Regions from separate parts of the Amycolatopsis sp. 3B14 genome, predicted to be linked through region 2. Evidence: riboswitches for the same ligand, from Rfam matches in the RefSeq annotation. Region 2 holds a riboswitch; each other region holds the start of a gene.

Region 1 (7,565 bases), on a different contig from region 2:
CTCGCGTCGCGGCCGCTGATCGAACCAACCACCCAGCGGCGGTAGACGTCCAGCGTCGGGTTGTCGCTCAGGATCACCAGCGACGTGAAGGTCGACAGCAGCGCCATCACGGCCGCCCCGGCCAGCGCCATCGGCACCGGGCTCAGCTGGCGCCCGCTCGACCCGATGGCGAACACCGCCGCCGTCGCGATCAGCGCCCCCGCGAAACCGAACCACACCTGACCACCGGGATCGGCCACCCCGAAAACCTGCGCGGCCAGCGCCACCGCGAGCGCGGCGCCCGCGTTGATGCCGAGCAGACCGGGATCGGCCAGCGGGTTGCGGGTGTGCCCCTGCATGAGGACCCCGGCGGCGCCGAGCGCGACACCGACGAGCAGCCCCAGTGCGGTGCGGGGCAGGCGCACGTCACGGACGATCGTCGCCGCCTCGCTGCCGTCGTCGTGCAGCAACACCCCGACGGCGGTGCCGATGCCGAGGTGGTTGCTGCCCAGGACCAGGCTCAACGCGACCGCGACGACCAGCGCCGCCAGCAGGGACACCAGGAGCACCAACCGGCGCGGCGTCGTCCTGGTCACCGAGGGTGACATGATCGCGTTCACGGTCTGCAACTTAGCTTAGCCGAACCTAACCACGGAAGTGTGACGTTCGTTCAGGTTCTGGACACGCGGTGTACGGGCGGCCGGCTCACGAAGGTCATCCGCCGCTGATGACATGGCCGCATGTGCATGGGTTGCGGGGTTTCCCGACGTGGTTTCCTGCAGGCGGCCTCGGTGGCCGGCGCGGTGACGCTCGCGCCGGTGGCGTTCGCCGAGGCGGCCGAGGGCCAGGCCGAGACCAAGGTGCTGACCGGCCGGTTCGAGCCGGGCACCGCGGACTTCGTGTACCTGCCGGTGGAGGTCCCGGCCGGGGTCAGCCAGTTGTCGGTGGTCTACAGCTACGACAAGCCGGCGGTGCCCAGCGGGACGCCCGGCAACTCGTGCGACATCGGCATCTTCGACAACCGCGGCACCGCTCTCGGCGGAGACGGCTTCCGCGGCTGGTCCGGCGGCTTCCGCGACCGCTTCTCGATCAGCCGCACCGAGGCCACGCCCGGCTACCTGCCCGGCGACATCACGCCCGGCACCTGGCACATCGTCCTCGGCCCGTACACGATCGCGCCGCAAGGCCTGAACTACCGCGTCGAGGTGACGCTCACCCACGGCCCGGCGGGCGAGCCGTACCGCCCGAACTACCCGGCCGAGCGCACCCGCACGCGCGGCCGCCAGTGGTACCGGGGCGACTGCCACCTGCACACCGTGCACTCCGACGGCAAGCGCCTGCCGTCCGAGGTGGCCGCCGGTGCGCGGGAGGCCGGGCTGGACTTCATCACCTCGACCGACCACAACACGTCGTCGTCGCACGGCGTGTGGGGCGAGTTCGCCGGCGACGACCTGCTGATCATGCTCGGCGAGGAGGTCACCACCCGCAACGGCCACTGGCTCGCGCTCGGCGTGCGGCCCGGCCAGTTCATCGACTGGCGGTACCGGTCCCGCGACGGTGAACTGCCCGAATACCAGCGTGCGGTGCACCGCTCCGGCGGCCTCTGCGTCGCCGCGCACCCGTACTGCCCGTGGGTCGGGTGCAACTTCAAGTTCGGCTACACCGGCTTCGACGCGGTCGAGGTGTGGAACGGCCCGTGGACGTGGGACGACGACGCCGCCGTGTCCGAATGGGACAACACCCTGGTGGAATCCGTGCGCGGCAAGGGAAGCTGGCTGCCCGCGATGGGCAACAGCGACGCGCACAACCCCGGCCAGACGATCGGCCTGCCACAGACCGTCGTCCTCGCCGACGCGCTCACCCGGGACGCGATCCTCGACGGGATCAGGGCCGGGCGCAGCTGGATCGCCGAGTCGGCCGGCGTCGACCTGTCACTCGCCGCGACGGGACCGCGCGGCCAGGCCGCCGGCATCGGTGACCGTCTCGCCGTGGCGGCCGGAGACAAGGTCGCCGTGCGGCTGGACGTGTCGGGCGTGCCGAACGGGACCGTGCGCCTGATCACCGACGAGGGCCAGGTGTTCCAGCAGAGCCTTCCCGCTTCGGGTACCGGCAGCGTGACGTGGCTGACCACGCCCGCGGTGTCGGCTTATGTGCGTGCCGAGGTGCGTCACCCCCTTGCTGATGGTTCGGCGGGTGCTCCCGCGTTGTCGGCTGGTCTCAATTTCGGCGCCATGGCGGCGATGACGAACCCGATCTTCCTCGGCCGGGTGTGACCCCACCGAGACCGACGGGCTGGGAGCCGTCGCGGCGTGGGTGATCACTCTGGCTGCGCGGCTCCCTTCAACGTCGCGCGGACGGCGTCGATGGTGTCCGCGTCCGCCGGGTCCTTGTCGGGGCGGTAGCGCACCACGCGGGCGAAACGCAGTGCGACACCGCCCGGGTAGCGCGTGCTGACCTGGGCGCCGTCCAGTTCGATCTCGACCACTAGCTCCGGCCGGACGTGCACCGTCCACTTGTCCCGGTGGGTCTCGATCTCCTGGAACGTCCTGGTCTGCCACGCCAGGAGCTCGTCGGTGAGCCCCTTGAACGTCTTGCCGACCATGATCGGCGGGCCGCCGTCGGGGTCGCGTGCCCCGAGGTGCAGGTTCGACAGGTACCCGGTGCGGCGGCCGTGGCCCCACTCCGCGGCGAGGACGACGAGGTCGAGCGTGTGCACCGGCTTCACCTTCAGCCACGCCCGGCCCCGCCGCCCCGCCGCGTACGGCGAGTCGAGCGCTTTCACCATCACGCCCTCGTGCCCGGCGTCGAGGGCGGCCGCGAGGATCGCGTCCGGATCGGACGGTTCCGTCCGTCCCGGGATGAGGTGCTCGCCTGCCACCCGGCGCAGCGCCTCGTTGCGCTCCCGCAACGGCTTGTCGAGCAGGTCCGTGCCGTCCAGGTGCAGGCAGTCGAAGAAGTACGGCTGCAGCAGCAACGCGCGCACCTGCTCCTCGCGCGTGCTGCCGAACCGGCTCATCGTCTCCTGGAACGGCCGTGGCCTGCCGTCGTCGGTCAGCGCGAGCGTCTCCCCGTCGAGCACCACCGACCGGCACGGCAGTGCGCGCACCAGGGACACCAGTTCGCCCACGTGCTGGGTGATCTCGCGCAGCGTTCTCGTGTAGACGTGCACCTCGTCGCCGTCGCGGTGCACCTGTATCCGCGCTCCGTCCATTTTGTACTCGACGATGGCGGACGGGTGCTCGCGCACCGCCTCGTCGAGCGATTCGGCCGGGGACGCCAGCATCGGCCGCAGCGGACGCCCCAGCTCCAGCCCGAAGCCGCCGAGCGCGGCCTCGCCACCGGTGACCGCGGCCGCGGCGGTGACCGGCAGCTGCCCGGACAGCATGAACGCGCGCCGGACCGCTTCGGCGGGCACGTCCGCCGCCGCCGCGATCGCGTCGAGCATCACGCCCTCCAGCGCCCCCTGCCGCAGCTCGCCGGTGAGCAGGCGGAAGAGGAACTGCTGTTCGGCTTCGGTGGCGCGGGAGAACAGCTCCGCCAACAGGCCGGCCCGGCGCCTGGCCGACCCGCTGCCCGAAGCGGCTCCCACTTCGCCGAGGACCTCGTCGACCCCGGCCACGGTCAGGTTCGGTTCGTCAGCCGGGCGCGCGCCCAGCTCGGCCAGCGTGCGCCACCCCGTCCCGATCCGGCCCTGGGTGGGCCGTCCGGTCAGGAAGGCGACCACGGCGGGCAGCTCCCGCTCGTCCGCGCGGTTGAGCAGGTCCGCCAACGTCGCGATCTTCGCCTTGCGCGAGCGGGTGGCCGCTAGCGAGGCGGAGGCTGTGACGACGTCGGCGAGCAACATGCGGACATCATCTCCCGACCCACCGACAATTTCCGGGGACGCAGGACCAGCGCGACGGCGCCGAGGCAGACGACCAGCCCGAGCAGGCCACGCAGCGTGATCGTGTCGTCGAACATGAGCCAGGCGAGGATCATCGTGGTAGGCGGTGTGAGGTACAACAGCCCGGACACGGCTGTCACCGAGCTACGACGCAGGACCAGCCAGTAGCAGCCATATCCCCCGAACGTGGAAAACACGACGACCCACCCGACCGCGAACCAGAAGTCCGGATCCGCGGGCGCGACCAGCTGGCCGGTGGCCGCCGCGACCCCGGTGAACAGGACCGCGCTGGTCACGCACTGCACCACCAGCCCGTCCCAGAGCGGCACGTCGGAAGCCGTCTTGCGCTCGATGAGCGTGGCCGCGACCAGGGCGAGCATCGCCAGGAACGGCAGCGCGTAGGCCAGCGGCGGGGTGCCGGGGCGGCCGGACAGGTCGTCGCCGACCACGAGCGCCACCCCGGCCAGGCCGCCGACCAGCCCGGCCCACCGCAGGCCGCCCGCGCGCTCGCCCAGCACGAACTGGCTCAGCACCACCGCGACGATCGGCTGCAGCGCCGCGATCAGCGCGGACGTCCCGGCGGCGACGCCGAGGTCGGCCGCCGCGTACACGCAGTACAGGTACGCGCCCTGGGAGAGCACGCCGAGGCCGGCCTGGATCGCGGCGTCCCGCGGCCGCATCGAGCGCCGCCGGACCACCCACCACACGCCGAGCAGCAGCCCCGCGGCGAGGAACCGCCAGGCCAGGAGGGACACCGCGCCGCCGGACCTGGCGCCCAGCGTGGCGCCGACGAACCCGGAGCTCCAGAACAGCACGAAACCGCTTCCGGCGACGACGTTCCCCCGCATGCACCCTCCATGAGTATACCGGTCTGTATAGTCCACGGTAGCTATACCGGTCGGTGTACTGTCAAGTCGTGGAGACGGACAAGCCGCTGACCCCGGCCGCCGAACGCATCCTCACGGTCGCCGGGAAACTGTTCTACGACAACGGGATCCACGCGATCGGCGTGGACACGATCGCCGCCGAGGCCGGGGTCACCAAGAAGACCCTGTATGACCGGTTCGGTTCCAAGGCCGATCTGGTCGCGCTCTACCTGCGCCGCCGGGACGAGCGGTGGCGGGAGCGGGTGCGCTCCTTCGCCGGCCCGCGGACGACTCCGGCCCAGAAGCTGCTCAAGGTGTTCGACGCGCTCGCCGACTGGCTCGACACCGAGAACACGCGTGGTTGCGCGTTCGTCAACGCGCACGCCGAACTGCCGTCGCCCGACCACCCGGGCCGGCAGGTGATCGCCGCGTCGAAGCAGTGGTTGCTGGGCTACCTGCGGGACTTGGCAGTGGACGCGGGCGCGCGGAACCCGGCGCGGCTGGCGGAGGCGCTGCTCGTCCTGGTCGAGGGCGCGACGGTCGCGGCGTCGCTGGACGTGGCGCCGACGGCGGTGGCCACGGCCAAGCGCGTCGCGAAGTCGCTGGTGGACGAAGCCACGGCGGCGCAGCACAACTCGGCGTCCCGGCGGTAGGGCGCCGGTCACCGGGATGGCCCTTGCCCCGCCGCGAGGCCGAAACGTACCGTGAGCGGGCCGTGGTGCTCGGGAAGTCCGGTGTGAAACCGGCGCGGCCCTCGCCACTGTGAACGGGAAGTCCCGGCCCGGGACAGCCACTGGACGCGAGTCCGGGAAGGCGGGCCGCGGATGTCGATCCGAAGCCAGGAGACCGGCCACGGCACGTTGGACCATCCACGAGGTGCTGGAAGGCGGTCTCCATGGGGACTTCACCCACCATGTCCTGGCGCAGGCAGGACACCTACCGCACGGGCCTGTTGCTGCTGGCGATCGTCGTGTTGCACGCGGTCGCCTTCGGGATACTCGCGTTGCTCGTGGTGCCCGGGCACTACGCCGTCGGCGCGCAGGTGTTCGGCTTCGGCCTCGGGCTGACGGCGTACACGCTGGGCATGCGGCACGCGTTCGACGCCGACCACATCGCCGCGATCGACAACACCACCCGCAAGCTGATGGCCGAGGGCCAGCGCCCGGTCTCGGTCGGGTTCTGGTTCGCGCTCGGGCACTCCACCGTGGTCGTCGTGCTGGCGGTGCTCGTCGCGATCGGCGCGAAGGGCATCCTGAGCTGGACCGAGGACGGCTCGTCGGCGCACCGGGTGCTCGGCGTGATCTCCACCGGCGCGTCCGGCGGGTTCCTGTACCTGATCGGCATCCTGAACCTGGTCGCGCTGGTCGGCATCTGGAAGGTGTGGCGTGAGCTGCGCCGCGGCCGCTTCGACGAGGCCGAGCTGGAGGCGCGGCTCGACTCGCGCGGGTTCGTCAACCGTTTCCTCGGCAGGCTCACCCGCTCGATCCGCCGCCCGGGTCAGATGTACTTGGTCGGGCTGCTGTTCGGCGTCGGGTTCGACACCGCCACCGAGGTGCTGCTGCTGGCGCTCGCCGGGTCCGGCGCGGCCGCCGGCCTGCCCTGGTACGCGATCCTGTGCCTGCCGCTGCTGTTCGCCGCCGGGATGAGCCTGTTCGACACGCTCGACGGCACATTCATGAACTTCGCCTACAACTGGGCGTTCGCCAACCCGGTCCGCAAGATCTACTACAACCTCACGATCACCGGCCTGTCCGTCGCGGTGGCGCTGGTCATCGGCACGATCGAGCTGGTCGGTGTCGCCAGGGACGACCTGGGCTGGTCGGGCGCGCTGGTCGACTGGATCGCGGACATCGACCTCGACAGCGTCGGCTACATCGTCGTCGGGTTGTTCGTGGTGGTGTGGGCGGCCGCGATCGCGTACTGGCGGCTCGCCAGGGTCGAGCACCGGTGGAGCTCAGCCGAGTGAGGCCGCCCGCCCGTTCGAGCTGAGCGCGGCGGTCAGGTCCTCGCGGGCCCGGAACACGCGGGACCGGATGGTGCCGACCGCGCAGTCGCACACCTCCGCCGCGTCTGCGTAGGACAGTCCGATCACCTGCGTGAGCACGAACGCCTCCCGCCGCTCCGGCTCCAGCTCGGCGATCAGCTTGCGCAGCACGACGAGCCGGCCGTGGTCGGGCGTCTGGGCGCCGCTCTGCTCGGCGGTGGCCACCCAGTCCTCGACCTGGCTGGTCTGCGGGCGGCGGCGGTTGCCGCGCAGGTGGTCGGCGGCGACGCGCTTGGCGATCGACAGCAGCCACATCCGCGCGGGCGACCGGCCGGCGAACGACGGCAGGGCGGCGAAGGCGCGCAGGTAGGTCTCCTGTACCAGGTCCTCGGCCACGCCGGGGTTGGACAGGTAGGTCAGCAGGCGGTGCAGCTGCCGTTGGGTGGCGGACACGAAGCGCTCGGCGGCCACCCGATCGCCGCGCGCCGCCAGGAAGGCGTCCCGGGTGATCTCGTCGTCGTCCACTTCGCGTTCCTCCCAGTGCGGCCTGACGGTGCGGGCCCTGACCGATGACCTTATGGCCTTCGCGGCATCCGGCGTCAAGGAAACATCACAGGTATGTGAAATCCCAACCGATCCCAGGATCCGGAGCAGTGAGGGGAACTATCCAGCGCGGGCGGACGACAATGCAAATATGGACTGTGCAACCGCGCGCGAGGCGATCTCGGCCAACCTCGACGGTGAGGACCCCGGGGTGGATCCGGTGGCGTTGGACGAGCACGTCTCGCGCTGCGCGGCCTGTCTGACCTGGCAGGACGAGGCGGCGGCGGTGACGCGCCTGGTGCGCCTCGAG
Region 2 (7,565 bases):
GGCCCGACGCGGAGGTGCTCGCGCACTGGCGCTCGCTCGGGGTCACCGAGGTGCTGTTCGGGCTGCCGGACCGGGACGCCGACCAGGTCGCGGCCTACATCGCGAAGCTGGGGGAGCGGCTGCGGCCGGGCTGATCAGGCGCGGGACCGGTAGGCCCGCATCTTGTGCCGCGCCCCGCAGATGTCCATGCTGCACCAGACGCTGTTGCCGGCCGGGGAGCGGTCGTAGAACAGCCACCGGCACTCCGGCGCGCGGCACGGCTTCAGCCGCCGCGCGCGGCCGGTCACCTCGGCGCGGAACAGCACGTCGAGCAGCCGCGCGATGAGGCCGTCGACGCCCTCGCCCGCCGGGGCCAGCGCGGGACCCGGCCAGCGCGGCCCGGCGACGGTCGAGGCTGCGAATTCGTTCAGCTCGCCGGCGACGTCCGCGCCGTCCAGGTGGTCGCGCAGCGTCTCGCGGAACCGGACCAGCCGCGCCAGATCCCGCTCGTCCAGGGTCAGCTCGCCCAGTTGGTGCTCGGCCAGCCAGCCGCGGGCCGACCCGGGCGTGCCGAAGTGGTCCTCGCCGTGGAGGAAACGCGCCGAGTTGCCGAACACCTCGAGCGGACGCAGATCGTCCGGCGCGGCGGGGCGCGAGTAGGCCATACGGGCAGGTTACCTAGCCCGCCAGCCGCCCCACCGCCACGAACACGCAGACCGCCAGCACCAGCAGGTTGACCGCGCTCGTGCGGTACTCGCCCAGCTTCGCGTGGCTGATCGCCGCCCCGGTCATCACGACGGCGAGCCCGATCGCGGCTGCCGGCGTGAGCACGGGCGCGATGCCGGTCGCCCCGGGCAGGACCAGCCCGAGCGCCGCGGCCAGCTCCGCGGCGGCGACCGCCCGGATGACGGGCAGCGGGAAGAACACCACCCCGGTCTGGCCGGTGTCGAGCATCCGCTGCTTCGACTGGGTGGACTTGAGCACTCCGGACACCAGGAACAGCGCCGCGAGCAGCCCCTGGCAGATCCACAACACGACGTTCACCTGACACGCCTCCTTTCGTCTCACCCACCGGACGAGGCCGCCCGGGCTAACGTGACGGCATGGCCAACGAGGACGAGGCACGCGACTGGAACGGCGACACCGGCCGCTACTGGGCCGACCACGCCGAGCACTACGACGCGATGCTCGCGCACCTGACCCCGCACCTCCTCGACGCCGCCCGCATCGAGCCGGGCGAGCGGGTCCTCGACATCGGCTGCGGGTGCGGCACCACCACGCTGCTCGCGGCCGGGCGGGGCGCGGCCGTCCTCGGCGCGGACCTGTCCGGCCCGATGCTCGCCGTGGCGCGGGAGCGCGCCGCCGGGGTCGACGGGGTGCGGTTCGAGCAGGCCGACGTGCAGGTCCACGACTTCGGCGCCGGCTCGTTCGACCTCGCGCTCAGCCGGTTCGGGGTGATGTTCTTCGACGACCCGCTCGCCGCCTTCACCAACGTCACGCGGGCGCTGCGGCCGGGCGGGCGGCTGGCGTTCCTGTGCTGGCAGGACCTGCGCGAGAACGAGCACCGCGTGCTGGCGCTGGATGCGATCGCCCCGCACGTCGACACCGCCGATGCCGTCCCGCCCGGCCCCGGCCCGTTCTCGTTCGCCCAGCCGGGCTACCTGCGCGAGCTGCTCACCGGCGCGGGGCTGACCGGCATCGCCGTGGACGACGTCCGGGCGCCGGTCCGGCTCGGCGCCGATGCCGCGGCGGCGGCCGATTTCCTGCGCCGCGGCGCGATGCTGCGGACGATCTTCGGGCGCTACCCGGCGGAGACGGTCGAGCGGGCGGTCGCCGCGCTGACCGAGGCGCTCGTCCCGCACGAGACGCCCGACGGCGTGCTGCTCGGCGCGGCCACCTGGCTGGTCACCGCGCGCCGGCCGTGACGGCGGAGGAATCCCTTCTGGACACCGCACGCTGACTCCACAGTGGAGGAGTGGGGTTCGTCTCGCGGGCCCGGAAAACGATTGCTCCTGCGGTAAATTGGGGCAACGTGCCCGCTGATCCGCTGCTCACCCTCGGCCCGTGGCAACTGCTGTTCCTCGTGGTGGCCGGTGTCGGGGCGGGTCTGACCGGTTCGATCGCCGGGCTCGCCTCGCTGGTGTCCTACCCGGCGCTGCTGGCGATCGGGGTGCCGCCGGTCACGGCGAACGTGACCAACACCGTCGCGTTGATGGGCAACACGGTCGGCTCGGCGGCCGGTTCGCGTCCCGAGTTGCGCGGGCAGCGCGCCCGGTTGCTGCGGCTGTGCGCGATCACGGCGGTCGGCGGCGCGGCCGGCAGCGCGTTGCTGCTGCTCACCCCGGAAGGCACGTTCGCCTACATCGTCCCGTTCCTGATCGGCGGCGCGTCGATCCTGCTGCTGTTCTCCCCGCGGCTGGCCGAACGCGCCGGCCGCGGCGACGGCGGGCTGACCGCGGGCACCGCGACGGGCGCGTTCCTGGTCGCGATCTACGGCGGCTACTTCGGCGCGGCGGCCGGGGTGATCATGCTCGCGTTGCTGTCCGCCGCCTGGGCGCAGCCGCTGGCCAGGACGAACGCGGCGAAGAACATCGTGACCGGCGCGGCCAACCTGGTGGCCGCCGTGGTGTTCGCGTTCACCGGCTCGGTGCTCTGGCCCGCGGCGGCGGCCCTGTGCCTCGGTCTGGTCGCCGGCTCCTTCGTGGGACCCGCGGTGGTCCGCCGCCTGCCCGCGGCCCCGCTCCGGGTCGCGATCGCGCTGGCGGGCATGGGCCTGGCCGTCACGCTGGCCTGGCAGGCCTGGAGCTAGAAGTGCTACCTTCGCGGGCGGTGCCGAGAGGCGCTGCGACGGGCCCGGCCCGCCACGCTCGGCACCGTCTCCCGCAGCAAGGGCGCCTTCTCACCCGAGGAGGCGCAGATGCTCGTCGGACACCTCGCCGCGATCTTCCGCTACCCCGTCAAGTCCATGGCCGCGCAAGCACTGGACGAGGCCGCCGTCTCCTGGCACGGCCTCGACGGTGACCGGCGCTGGGCGTTCGTCCGGCCGGGCCAGGAGTCGAACGGCTTCCCCTGGCTCACCATCCGCAGGCGCAACGACCTCGTCCGCTACCAGGTCGTCGGCGAGTCCCAGGTTCGCACCCCGGACGGCAGGCTGCACGACGTCACCGATCCCGCGCTCGCCGCGGAACTGGGCGCCGCGCGCGTCCAGAAACTCGACCGCGGCACGTTCGACAGCGCGCCGTTGTCCCTGATCACCACCCGCAGCGCCGGTGCCGAGCCGCTGCGCTTCCGCCCCAACCTCCTGATCGACACCGACGTGCCCGAGGAGGACTGGATCGGCCGCACGCTCCGCATCGGCACCACCCGCATCCGGGTCGACCGCCGCGACCGGCGCTGCGTGGTCGTCAACGTCGATCCGCGCACCGGCCGGCGCGACCCGGCCGTCCTGCGCCGCATCGCCCGCGAGCACGACATGTGCCTCGGCGTCTACGGGTCCACTGTGGAACCGGGCACGGTCGGGGCCGGGGACGAGGTTGTCGTGCTAGCGTGAGCGCGCCAGTCGTGCCCCGCGAGGGGCCAGGGAATCCGGTGCGAATCCGGAACTGACGCGCAGCGGTGAGCGGCGACGGGCGGGACAACGGCCACTGGACCACGCGGTCCGGGAAGGCGTTCCGCCCGGACGACCCCGAGTCCGAAGACCTGCTGGCACCCCCGCCACGGGGGAGACCGCCGGACCGGGCTCCGCGCATGAGCCCTCGACGCTAGGGGCCGCTGTGCGCCGATCGATGACCTTCCCACTGCTCGCCGCCGTGCTGGCGCTGTCCGGGTGCGCGAGCACCACCCCCTCCGGGGCCACCGCGGCGGTGGTCGTGGACAACTGCGGCCACCAGGTCCGCGTGCCGGAACCGCCGCGGCGGGCGGTCGCGCTCAACCAGGGCGCGGCGGAGATCATGCTGTCCCTCGGCCTCGCCGACCGCATGGCGGGCACCGCCACCTGGACCGATCCCGTGCTGCCGCACCTGGCCGCGGACAACGCCAAGGTGCCCCGGCTCGCCGAGAACTACCCGTCGTTCGAGACCGTGCTCGCCGCCGAGCCGGACTTCGTCGCCGCCTCGTTCGGCGCCATCCTCGGCAAGGGCGGCGTCGCGACCCGCGAGCAGTTCGAGCAGCTCGGGGTGCCCGCCTACCTGTCGCCGACCGAGTGCGCGAAGGACACCAGCGGCGGCGGCGACGGCAGGCGCACCGAAACGCTGACCATGGACGCCGTCTACACCGAGATCCGGGACCTCGCGCGGATCTTCGGCGTCGAGGACCGCGGCGAACAGCTGGTCACCAGCCTGCAGGAACGGATGCGGGCGGTCGCGGGCGCCGGTGCGAACGCCCGGCTGATGTTCTGGTTCGCCAACTCCGAAGCCCCCTACCTGGCGGGTTGCTGCGGCGCGCCCGGCATCATCACGACGACCGTGGGCGCCCGCAACGTCTTCGACGACACGCGCGAGGAGTGGCCGCAGATCAACTGGGAGACGGTCGCCGAGCGCGACCCGGACGTGATCGTCCTCGGCGACCTCACCCGCCGTTCGCAGACCGCGGAGAACGCCGCCGCCAAGATCGCGTTCCTGGAGTCGCACCCGGTGACCCGCGACCTGGCCGCGGTGCGGAACAAGCGGTACGTGCTGTTGTCCGGGCAGGCGATGAACCCGACGCTGCGCACCGTGGACGGCGCCGAGCAGGTCGCCGCGGCGCTGCGCGGGTTCGGGTTCGCCAGGTGACGCGCACCGCGCGAGTCCTGCCGCTGTGCGCCGGGGGTCTCGCGCTGCTCGTGGTGTCGGTGGCCGTCGCGGTGACGATCGGCCCGGCCGGGATCGGTGTGGGCGACGTGTATGCCACCGTCCTGGCCCACCTCGGCTTCGGCGAGCCGGTGCTCTCGCCGGTTCGCGACGGGATCGTGTGGCACCTGCGGATCCCGCGCGCCCTGCTGGCCGCCGTGTGCGGGGCGGGTTTGGCGGTGTGCGGGGCGGTCATGCAGTCGCTGCTGCGCAACCCGCTCGCCGACCCGTTCGTGCTCGGGGTGTCCTCGGGCGCGTCGACCGGCGCCGTGCTGGTCGTGGTGCTCGGGGTCGGCGGGGGAGTGGTGTCGTTGTCGGCGGGGGCGTTCGCCGGGGCGGTGCTGTCGTTCGGGCTCGTGCTGTTGCTCAGCCAGACGCTGGGCGGCACCACCGAGCGCGTGGTGCTGTCCGGGGTCGCGGCGATGCAGCTGTTCTCCGCGCTGACGTCGTTCGTCGTGCTGACGGCCGGGGACGCGGAAACGACGCGGGGCGTGTTGTTCTGGCTGCTCGGTTCGTTCAGCAGCGCGTCGTGGTCCGAGGTCGGCGTGTGTGCGGCGGTGCTGGTCGTCGCGCTGCTGGTGTGCTTCGGCCACGCCCGCACGCTCGACGTGCTCGCCTACGGCCAGGACCTCGCCGCGGCGCTCGGGGTCGCGCTGACGCGAACCCGGATCGTGCTGATGTGCGTCACCGCGCTGCTGACGGCCGCGCTGGTGAGCGCCTGCGGGGCGGTCGGGTTCGTCGGGCTGGTGCTCCCGCACGCGGCCCGTGCGCTGGTCGGCCCTGGCCACGGACGCCTGCTGCCGGTCACCGCCGTGGCCGGCGCGGTGTTCCTGGTGTGGGTGGACACGCTGGCGCGCACGATGCTCGATCCGCAGGAGGTGCCGGTCGGCGTGGTCACGTCGATCATCGGCGTGCCCGCGTTCGTGGCCGTGCTGTACCGCAGCCGTCCACAATGGACGCGGCGGGTGGCAGCCTAGATTTTTTCACCACCCGAGCAGCTTGCGCCGCCTCAGGTTCCGCTACTCGCACCGCTAAGCAAGCAGCCGCCACTGGTCACCTGATCGCGTCGCGGCCGGCGTCGGTGAGTTTGGCGGGGATGCGGGCACCGGTGCCGGGGACGCGGCGGACCAGGCCGGCGTGGATGAGCAGTCGCGCGCCGAACTGGTCGCAGCAGGAGAGTCCGTCGACGTACACGTGCGGCTCGCTGCTCGCGGTCAGTTCCACGCGGCCGTCGGCAACCGCTTTCAGGAACTCGACGTCGCGGTGGCTGAGGGTGGACGCGGTCATCGCTGGCACCTTTCCGAGAACGGTGTGGTGCGCCACAGAATAGAGGATCGTTGAACAATCGAGCAACCGGGTTGACGGATCGTTCAACAATCGCTAGCGTTGCTGAGCATGCGACCCAGCTCACAGGACACCCGGCAGACCCTCATCGGCGGCGACCCCGACGACATCTCCTGGATTCCCTGAAATTGTTGAAGACCTGCCAGTAACACGCCCTGCTTTCGCCTCGATTCACTGTTAAGGCCCGCGCGGAGGGTGGGCGCGACACCTCCGGCACCGCCGTCTTGCCCGCGCTCGAACTCCCCCTCGGAGCGTTGTGGCAGGCGAGTGGCCCCCGAGTGCGGACTCCCAACTGCCCCGCGCTCGGGGGCCCTATTCGTACACCACGTAGACCGGTTGCGGCTGCAGCCCGACCACCTGCTCGGGCGTCATCAGCGGTTCCCCGTCGCGGGTGTCCTCCTGGTAGAAGAGCTTGAACCCGGCCTTGACGTGCGGCGGCTTGCGCTTCATCACCTGGTCCCAGGTGGCCTTCTTCGCCTCGGCGCTGCCGATGCCGTCCACCACGTTGATCACCGCGACCCCGTTGTGCCGCTTCAGCCCGGCGATGTCCCGCACGACCGTCACCGCCACCTGGTGGTAGACCATGATCTTCGCCGGCAGCCGGTGCCGCGCCACCAGCGAAGCGAGGTAAGCGGCCACACCGTCGAGCTCCTCGCCGGTCGTCACGCCGAACTCCTCGCCCGGCACGACGCCCGGTTCCACCGCCCACTCCGGGTCCAGTGCGACACCGACGTCCGGCTCGGTCAGCCAGTGCTCGAACGCCTTCACCTCGGGCAGGAAGTCCGCGCGCCCCGGCTGGATGTTGAGCAGCAGCTGCCCGTCGAGCGCCCGCGCGGCGTCGAGGTAGCGCTGGATGGTGCTGTCGTTCGCCCGGCTGCGGTACATGCCGTCCGGGCCCGGCGTCGGGTTCACCGTCGTCGCGATCAGCTCGACCACCGGGATCACCGGCCGGTTCCGCGGATAGGTGCCGATCAGCTCGCGCAGCTGCGCGGAGGCCTCCTGCAGATCACCGGTCATCCGCCCCAGCGCCGGGCTGCCCGGCGCGCCGCAGTAGCCGACCAGCAGGTGGTCCTCGACCACGCTGTGCGCGGCGACCTGCGCCGGGAACCCGCGCAACCCCGCCGCGGGCGCGTCCAGTGGCGCCGGCCGCCCGGAAAGCGCCTGCCTGGAAAAGAAACCCTCACCACCGCTGCTGCAGGCGACGCTCGCCGCGCCCGCCAGGGCCGCGGTGAGGAACGCCCGCCTGCCGACCGTGCTCCCCGCCATGACCACGGGATGCCCTGGTCTCGACCACTTACACACAGCAGCCGGAAAATCACTCCCCGCGAGACGGCTTCGTTACCGTCAGCCGGGCAGCAGCTCGGTCACCAGCTGGGTGAGTTGACGCAGGTTGCGGCACTCGTGCATCGGCACCAC
Region 3 (7,565 bases), on a different contig from region 2:
CGACCTTGTCCCGCCGCTGGTAGGCGTCCAGCAGCAGCGACAGGACGGCGGCCTTGACCTCCCGCATCCGCGACTTCGCGCCCATCGAGCCGGACGCGTCGACGCAGAACAGCACGAGGTTGCCCTCGCGGCCCTCGCGCAGTGCGAACCGCAGGTCGCTGGGCCGCAGCACCAGGCCGGCGCCGTCGCGGCCGCGGGAGCGCTGGTGCGGCGCGGCTGCCCGCACGGTCGCGACCAGGTGCGGCCGCCCCGCGCGCGTGCCGGGCGGCCGGACGCCGATGGTCCGCCCGGCGTCGGTCACCGCGCGGGACCGCTTGCCATGCGCCCCCTCCCCGAGACCAGCGACGCGGAACATCCTGGCCCGATAAGGCTTCCCCGCGCCGACGGACTGCTGCTCGCTCCCACCGCCGCCGGGTTCCCCGCCGCTGTCGTTCTGCTGCCCCTGCGGGGTTTCGGCCGGGGCGTCGGAACCCGAGCCGGGGCCGTCGTCGTCCGGCGGACCGGGGTCCTCCGGCGGCTCGGCGTCGCGCAGCGCCTGTTCCAGCTGCTCCTCGTCGATCCCGGGCGCGTCGAACGGGTTGCGGCGGCGCCGGTGCGGCAACGCGAGCCGCGCCGCGACGCGGATGTCCTCTGTGGACACGTCGGTGCGCCCGCTCCACGCCGCGTGGGCGACCGCGGTGCGGGCGGTGACGATGTCCGCGCGCATCCCGTCGACCTCGAACGCCGCGCACACCTCGGCAATCTGCCGCAGGGCGTCGTCGCTCAGCTCGACCGACGGCAGGAGCTTCTGCGCCGCCGCGATCTCGGCCGCGAGCTGGGCGTCGGTGTCCTCGAACCGCGCGGCGAACGCGTCCGGGTCCGCCTCGTAAGCCAGCCGACGACGGATCACCTCGGCTCTCTGCTCCGGATCGCGGCTCGCGGCCACCTCAACGGTCAGCCCGAACCGGTCGAGCAGCTGCGGCCGCAGCTCGCCCTCCTCCGGGTTCATGGTGCCGATCAACACGAACCGCGCCGCGTGCGACACCGACACGCCCTCGCGCTCGACGGTCGCGCGGCCCATCGCCGCCGCGTCGAGCAGCGTGTCGACCAGGTGGTCGTGCAGCAGGTTGACCTCGTCGACGTAGAGCAGGCCGCGGTGCGCGGCGGCGAGCAGGCCGGGCTGGAAGTCGGTGACGCCCTCGGTCAGCGCGCGTTCCAGGTTGAGTGACCCGATCACGCGGTCCTCGGCCGCGCCGACCGGCAGCTCGACCAGCCGCGCCGGGCGGCGGACCGCGCGCGTGCCGTGGGGCGCGTCGGGGCAGTTCGGGTCGGGCGCGGCGGGGTCGCAGGAGAACCGGCAGCCCTCGACGACGTCGACCTCGGGCAGCAGGCCGGCCAGCGCGCGCACCATCGTCGACTTCGCGGTGCCCTTCTCGCCGCGCACCAGCACGCCGCCGATGGCCGGGGAGATCGCCGAGAGCACCAGTCCGAGCCGGAGGTCCGGCATCCCGACGACGGCGGTGAACGGATACGGCCTCAAGCGAACTCCTTCGCCACGCGCGGGTGTCCTCGCCCGCCTGAACAGGGCACGTGCCGGGCACGTAACGGCCGCCGAAGCTCTGGCTCCCGGCCCGCGGGCCGGTCACAGTGGCGGGACCGCCCCGGAATCGCACCGGGTTCCTGCGGCGACCGTCCCCAGGATCATCGCATACGGTCAGCCCCGTGAGGATCGTCGTTGTGGGTGTCCCGGCCGACGGGTGGGCCGGGCTGACCGAGCCCGCGCGCGCCGAGATCGCGGCGGCCGAGGTGCTGTTCGGCGGCCGCCGCCAGCTCGACCTGGTGCCGCTCGACGTGCCGAAAGTGGCGTGGCCCAGCCCGCTGCTGCCCGCGCTGGACGGCCTGTTCGCCGAGCACGCCGGACGCCGGATCGGCGTGCTGGCCAGCGGGGATCCGCTGCTGTCCGGCATCGGGACGACGCTGGTCAGGCGGTTCGGCCCGGACGAGGTGCGGATCGTGCCCGCGGTGTCGTCGGTCGCGCTCGCGCGGGCCCGGATGGGCTGGTCCGCGGAGGAGACCGAGGTGGTCAGCGTCGTCGGGCGCAGCGTGCACCGGGTGAGCCGCGCGCTCGCGCCGGGGGCGCGGCTGGTGGTGCTCAGCTCCGACGGCGGCACGCCCGCGGAACTCGCCGAGGTGCTGGTGGCAAGGGGTTTCGGCGAGAGCAAACTCACGGTGCTGGAGCAGCTCGGCGGTCCGGCCGAGCGCCGCGTCGAAGGTTTCGCGCGAGACTGGTCACACCCGGCGGGCGACCCGTTGAACGTCGTCGCTGTCGAGTGCTCAGGCCCGGCGTTGCCGGCCCTGCCCGGGCTGCCGGACGACGCCTTCGAACACGACGGGCAGATCACCAAGCGGGACCTGCGGGCGAGCGCGCTGGCCCGGCTCGCGCCGGTGCCCGGCGAGCTGCTGTGGGACGTCGGCGCGGGCGCCGGCAGCGTCGGGATCGAGTGGTCGCGGGCGCATCCGGCGAACCGCGCGATCGCCGTCGAGCGCAGTGCGGAACGGGCCGCGCGGATCCAGCGCAACGCGGACCGGCTGGGGGTGCCCGAGCTGCGGGTCGTGACGGGTGCGGCGCCGGAGGTGCTGGCGGACCTGCCCACGCCCGACGCGGTGTTCGTCGGCGGCGGGCTGGCGTCGCTGGACGTCTGCCTGGACGCGCTGCGGCCCGGCGGACGGCTCGTCGCCCACGCGGTGACGCTCGACTCGGAACAGGCGCTGGCGACGGCATACCAGCGGCACGGCGGCGAGCTGACCCGGATCGCCGTCGAGCACGCCGCGCCGCTCGGCGGATTCACCGGCTGGACCCCGGCCCGGACCGTGACGCAATGGAGTTTCGTGAAATGACCGTGTTCTTCATCGGCGCCGGCCCCGGCGCGGCCGACCTGATCACCGTGCGCGGCCGCGACCTGCTGGCGCGCTGCGGGGTCTGCCTGTACCCGGGCAGCCTGACGCCGCCCGACCTGCTCGACCACTGCCCCGCGGACGCGCGCCGGATCGACACGGCGGACCTGTCGCTGGACCAGATCGTCGGCGAGCTGGTCGCGGCGGACCGCGCGGGCCACGACGTGGCGCGGCTGTGCTCGGGCGACCCGTCGATCTACAGCGCGGTGGCCGAGCAGATGCGCCGCCTCGACGCGGCCGGCGTGCCGTACCAGGTGGTGCCCGGCGTGCCCGCGTTCGCCGCGGCGGCCGCGGAGCTGGGGCGCGAACTGACGGTGCCGACGATCGGGCAGAGCCTGGTCATCACGCGCGTCCAGGCCCGCTCGACGGCCATGCCGGAGGGCGAGACGCTGGCGAACTTCGCCGCGACCGGCACGACGCTGGCCGTGCACCTGGCGATCAACCGGATCGAGCAGGTGGTCGAGGAGCTGCTGCCGCACTACGGCGCGGACTGCCCGGTGGCCGTGGTGCACTGCGCGAGCCAGCCGGGGCAGCGGATCCTGCGCGGGATTTTGTCGCGGATCGCGCAGGAGGTGCGCGCCGCGGGAATCGACCGCGCGGCGGTGATCTTCGTGGGCCGCGTCCTGGGGGCGGAGAAGTTCCCGGACAGCTACCTGTACTCGGCGGCGCGGGACCGGTCGGACAAGCTCAGGCCCCGCTGACCCCGACCACGTTCCCCGCCCGGTCGATCACCAGCACGTCCACCGCGACCGGCGCCGGGGCCAGCACCGACGCCGCGAACGCCCGCGCCCGGTCCGCGACCGCCTCGCCGATCGGGAAGCCCGCCTCCTGCGACAGCTGCAGCGCGTGCAGCGCCGTGTTCGCCTCGAGAATCCGCGCGGCCAGCGGCTCGGGCGCCAGCGAGGCCAGCAGCGCGAGATCCACTTGCGACCGCTTCGAGTGCAGGTCCAGGTGCCCGGCCGCGAGCTTCGACATCTTCGCGAACCCGCCCGCGATCGTCAGCCGCGGCACGGGATGGCGCCTCACGTACTTGAGCACCGCGCCCGCGAAGTCCCCCATGTCGAGCAACGCCGTCTCCGGCAACCCGTACCGCGCGGCGACCGCCCGCTCCGACGTGCTGCCCGTCGCGCCGGCCACGTGTTCGTGCCCCAGCGCCCGCGCGACGTCGACCCCGCGCCGGATGCTGTCGATCCACGCCGAGCACGAGTACGGCACCACCACGCCGGTCGTGCCGAGGATCGACAGCCCGCCGAGGATGCCGAGCCGCGGGTTCCACGTCTGCCGCGCCAGCTCCTCCCCCTCGGGCACGGAGATCTCGACCACGACATCCCCGGCATCGCCGAACGCGGCCGCGACCCGCCGCACCGCCTCGGTCATCAGCCGCCGCGGCACCGGGTTGATCGCCGGCTCGCCGACCGGCAACGGCAGCCCGGGCAGGGTCACCGTCCCCACCCCGATGCCCGCGCGGAACGTCACGCCGCTGCCTGGCTCGCCGCGCCGGACGGTGGACAGGATCAGCGCGCCGTGTGTCACGTCCGGGTCGTCACCGGCGTCCTTGATCACCCCGGCGGTGGCCGAGTCCGCGTCCAACCGCTCGGTGGCCAGCGCGAACGCCGGGCGCCGCCCCTGCGGCAGCTCCACCTCGACCGGGTCGGGGAACTCGCCGGTGAGCAGCGCGGTGTACGCGGCCGTGGTGGCCGCGGTCGCACACGCTCCGGTGGTCCACCCGTACCTCATCACCAGGCAGTATGGCTGGCGTGACGGAAGTACTCGTGCTCGGAGGCACCGGTGAGGCCCGTGCGCTGGCCGCCGGGCTCGTGCGACGCGGCGTCGCGGTGACGTCATCGCTGGCCGGGCGGGTCGCCAACCCGCGTCTGCCGGTCGGCGAGGTGCGCGTCGGCGGCTTCGGCGGGCCGGACGGCCTCGCGCGCTGGCTGACCGAGCACGGCACCGCCGCCGTGGTGGACGCCACACATCCGTTCGCCGAACGCATCGGCGCCTCCGCCGTCGAGGCCGCGCACCGGGCGGACGTCCCTCTGCTGCGCCTGCAGCGCCCCGGCTGGCAGCAGGGCCCCGGCGACGACTGGCACTGGGTGGACACCCTCGACGAGGCCGCCGACCTGGTGGAACGCCTCGGCGACCGGATCTTCCTCACCAGCGGCCGCCAGGGCCTGTCCGCCTTCGCGCGCTGCACGCGGCCGCACTTCCTGGCCCGCTGCGTCGACCCGCCGGAGCCGCCGCTGCCGCCGCGCCTGGAGGTCCTCCTCGACCGCGGCCCGTACACCGTCGAAGGCGAGACCGCGCTGCTGCGTGAGCACCGCATCGACGTGCTGGTCACCAAGGACAGCGGCGGCGACATGACCACCGCGAAGCTCGTCGCGGCCCGTCAAGAGGGCGTGCCGGTGGTCGTCGTGCGGCGCCCGCCGCGCCCGCCCGCGCACACCGTCGCGGACGTGGACGCCGCCCTGCGCTGGGTGTCGGCGATCCTGGACGCATGATCGAGGAGTTCTACGAGGTCCTGCGGCGACGGCGGGACGTGCGCGCGGAGTTCACCGGCGAGCCCATCGACGACGAGGTGCTGACCCGCGTGCTCGAGGCCGCGCACTCCGCGCCCAGCGTCGGACTCACCCAGCCGTGGGATTTCGTGCTCGTCGAGAGCACCCGGACGCGCACCGCGTTCCGCGAACACGTGCTCGCCGAGCGCGAGGTGTTCGCCGCGTCGCTGCCGCCGGAGCGCCGGGAGACCTTCGCGCCGATCAAGATCGAGGGCATCCTGTCGTCCTCGCTCGGTGTCGTCGTGACCTACGACGAGAGCCGCGGCGCGCCGGACGTGCTCGGCCGCCACGCGATCGCCGACGCCGGCCTGTATTCGGTGTGCCTGGCCATCCAGAACCTCTGGCTGGCGGCCACCGCGGAGGGCCTCGGCGTCGGCTGGGTGAGCTTCTACCGCGAGGATTTCCTGCGCGACCTGCTCGGGATCCCGGCCGGGGTGCGGCCGGTGGCGTGGCTCTGCCTCGGCCCGGTGACCCGGCTCCAGGACATTCCGGACCTGGAGCGCCACGGGTGGCGCGAGCGGCGGCCGTTGTCGGCGGCGACGCACCGTGAGCGGTTCGGCACACCCCCATCCCGAAGCGAGCGCGAGGAAGCATCGCGATAGCGTTCTGCCAATGTGGATGGCCAGCAGGACACCTACTGTCGCACCGGATGAGGTGACCGACCCGGACCAGCCGGGCACTTCGGCACGCACCTCCCCGGAGCGACCTCGCACGTTCTTGTGGCGGCTCCTCGCCGTCGTACTGGGCCTGTTCGCCGCGGGTTGCGCGGTCGCCTTCCCGTTGCTGCCGGTCGTCCAGGACACGGCGAAGATCGTGTGGCCGGCCGGCAGCGACACGCGCCCGGTGAACGCTCCGCTCGTCGGCTACTGGGCGCAGGACCTGCAGGTCGGTGTGCCGTGCGCGACGATCCAGTCGCTCGACGCGCGCACCGCGGGCGCGGGGCTGCTGTTCTCGACCGTGCCGCCCGCCCGCGCGGGCAACGGCGCCGGCCTGCAGCTCAACGTCCAGGACGGCGTGCTCACCGCGACCAGCCGCGGCCAGCAGGTCGCGCGCCAGCCGCTGCCGGCCGCGGGGTGCGACGTGCGGGTCAGCTCGACCGCGACGCACACCACCCTGTCGGTGGCGGGCACGCCGGTCTACGACTCGGCGGGCGACGTCCGGCCACGCGTGCTGGGCATCTACACCGACATCTCGTCGGCGCGGGACCCGATCGCCGGCCTGTCGGTCGGCATCACCCCGGACACCCGCTACCAGTCGTCCCCCACCGGGTTGAAGGTCGGCATCGGTGTGTTCGGCGTGCTGTCGCTGATCGGCTGCCTGATCGCGGTCAACCGGCTGGACTCGGGCACCGCACGGCGCGCGCCGCGGTGGGCGCCGATCGGCTGGTGGAAGCTCACCAAGCGGGACGTGACCGTCTTCGGCGTGCTCGGCGCGTGGGTGTTCATCGGGCCGGTGACCTCGGACGACGGCTACATCCTGACCATGGCCAGAGTCGCCGACCAGGTGGGTTACCTGACCAACTATCACCGCTGGTTCGGCGTCGCGGAGGCGCCGTTCGGGTGGAACGACCACATCTACGAGCTGATGGCGACGGTGTCCACGGTGCCGCCGTGGATCCGGTTGCCGTCGTTCCTGCTCGGCGTGCTGAGCTGGCTGCTGATCAGCCGTGAGGTGCTGCCGCGGCTGGGCAAGGAGGTCCGGATCAGCCCGGCGGCGGGCTGGGCCGCGGCCGTGGTGTTCCTGGTGTGGTGGCTGCCGTTCAACAACGGTGTGCGTCCCGAGCCGTGGGCGGCGCTGGGCTCGCTGATCGCGCTGTGCGCCGTGGAGCGCTCGCTGGTCACGCGGCGTCTGCTGCCGCTGTGCCTCGGCCTGATCGGGGCCGCGTTCGCGCTGGCCGCGACGCCGACCGCGTTGATCGCGGTGGCGCCGTTCCTGGTGGCCGCGAAGCCGTTGTTCCACTTGCTGCGCAGCCGGGCCCGCGATTCGGGCTGGGCCGCGGTGCTGGCGCCGATCGCGGCGGCCGGGTTCATCGTGCTGATCGTGGTCTTCGCCGACCAGACGTTCTCGACGGTGATG

Evidence for each region. Region 2 has a riboswitch for cobalamin ahead of ACCP09_RS11565 (ABC transporter substrate-binding protein). Riboswitches for the same ligand answer to the same signal wherever they lie in the genome.
Region 1: linked by a shared signal. The riboswitch ahead of ACCP09_RS17805 (HoxN/HupN/NixA family nickel/cobalt transporter) and the one ahead of ACCP09_RS11565 (ABC transporter substrate-binding protein) in region 2 are both predicted to bind cobalamin.
Region 3: linked by a shared signal. The riboswitch ahead of ACCP09_RS07350 (putative cobaltochelatase) and the one ahead of ACCP09_RS11565 (ABC transporter substrate-binding protein) in region 2 are both predicted to bind cobalamin.

The regions. Positions count from the first base shown of each region.
Region 1 is NZ_JBHZEN010000028.1:98,388-105,952, forward strand. It holds gene ACCP09_RS17780 (FecCD family ABC transporter permease) at 1-599, opposite strand, end outside; gene ACCP09_RS17785 (CehA/McbA family metallohydrolase) at 720-2,252, shown strand; gene ACCP09_RS17790 (ATP-dependent DNA ligase) at 2,297-3,823, opposite strand; gene ACCP09_RS17795 (DMT family transporter) at 3,784-4,710, opposite strand; gene ACCP09_RS17800 (TetR/AcrR family transcriptional regulator) at 4,779-5,381, shown strand; cobalamin riboswitch at 5,428-5,597, shown strand; gene ACCP09_RS17805 (HoxN/HupN/NixA family nickel/cobalt transporter) at 5,642-6,694, shown strand; gene ACCP09_RS17810 (sigma-70 family RNA polymerase sigma factor) at 6,683-7,237, opposite strand; gene ACCP09_RS17815 (zf-HC2 domain-containing protein) at 7,407-7,565, shown strand, end outside.
Region 2 is NZ_JBHZEN010000021.1:61,513-69,077, forward strand. It holds gene ACCP09_RS11535 (LLM class F420-dependent oxidoreductase) at 1-134, shown strand, start outside; gene ACCP09_RS11540 (CGNR zinc finger domain-containing protein) at 135-644, opposite strand; gene ACCP09_RS11545 (DoxX family protein) at 658-1,023, opposite strand; gene ACCP09_RS11550 (class I SAM-dependent methyltransferase) at 1,083-1,904, shown strand; gene ACCP09_RS11555 (sulfite exporter TauE/SafE family protein) at 2,012-2,788, shown strand; S-adenosyl-L-homocysteine riboswitch at 2,808-2,883, shown strand; gene ACCP09_RS11560 (MOSC domain-containing protein) at 2,897-3,529, shown strand; cobalamin riboswitch at 3,519-3,700, shown strand; gene ACCP09_RS11565 (ABC transporter substrate-binding protein) at 3,765-4,748, shown strand; gene ACCP09_RS11570 (FecCD family ABC transporter permease) at 4,745-5,782, shown strand; gene ACCP09_RS11575 (hypothetical protein) at 5,859-6,092, opposite strand; gene ACCP09_RS11580 (hypothetical protein) at 6,462-7,415, opposite strand; gene ACCP09_RS11585 (vWA domain-containing protein) at 7,494-7,565, opposite strand, start outside.
Region 3 is NZ_JBHZEN010000011.1:62,848-70,412, forward strand. It holds gene ACCP09_RS07350 (putative cobaltochelatase) at 1-1,519, opposite strand, end outside; cobalamin riboswitch at 1,579-1,716, opposite strand; gene cbiE (precorrin-6y C5,15-methyltransferase (decarboxylating) subunit CbiE) at 1,717-2,877, shown strand; gene cobM (precorrin-4 C(11)-methyltransferase) at 2,874-3,635, shown strand; gene ACCP09_RS07365 (cobalt-precorrin-5B (C(1))-methyltransferase) at 3,622-4,671, opposite strand; gene ACCP09_RS07370 (cobalt-precorrin-6A reductase) at 4,683-5,432, shown strand; gene bluB (5,6-dimethylbenzimidazole synthase) at 5,429-6,091, shown strand; gene ACCP09_RS07380 (arabinosyltransferase domain-containing protein) at 6,144-7,565, shown strand, end outside.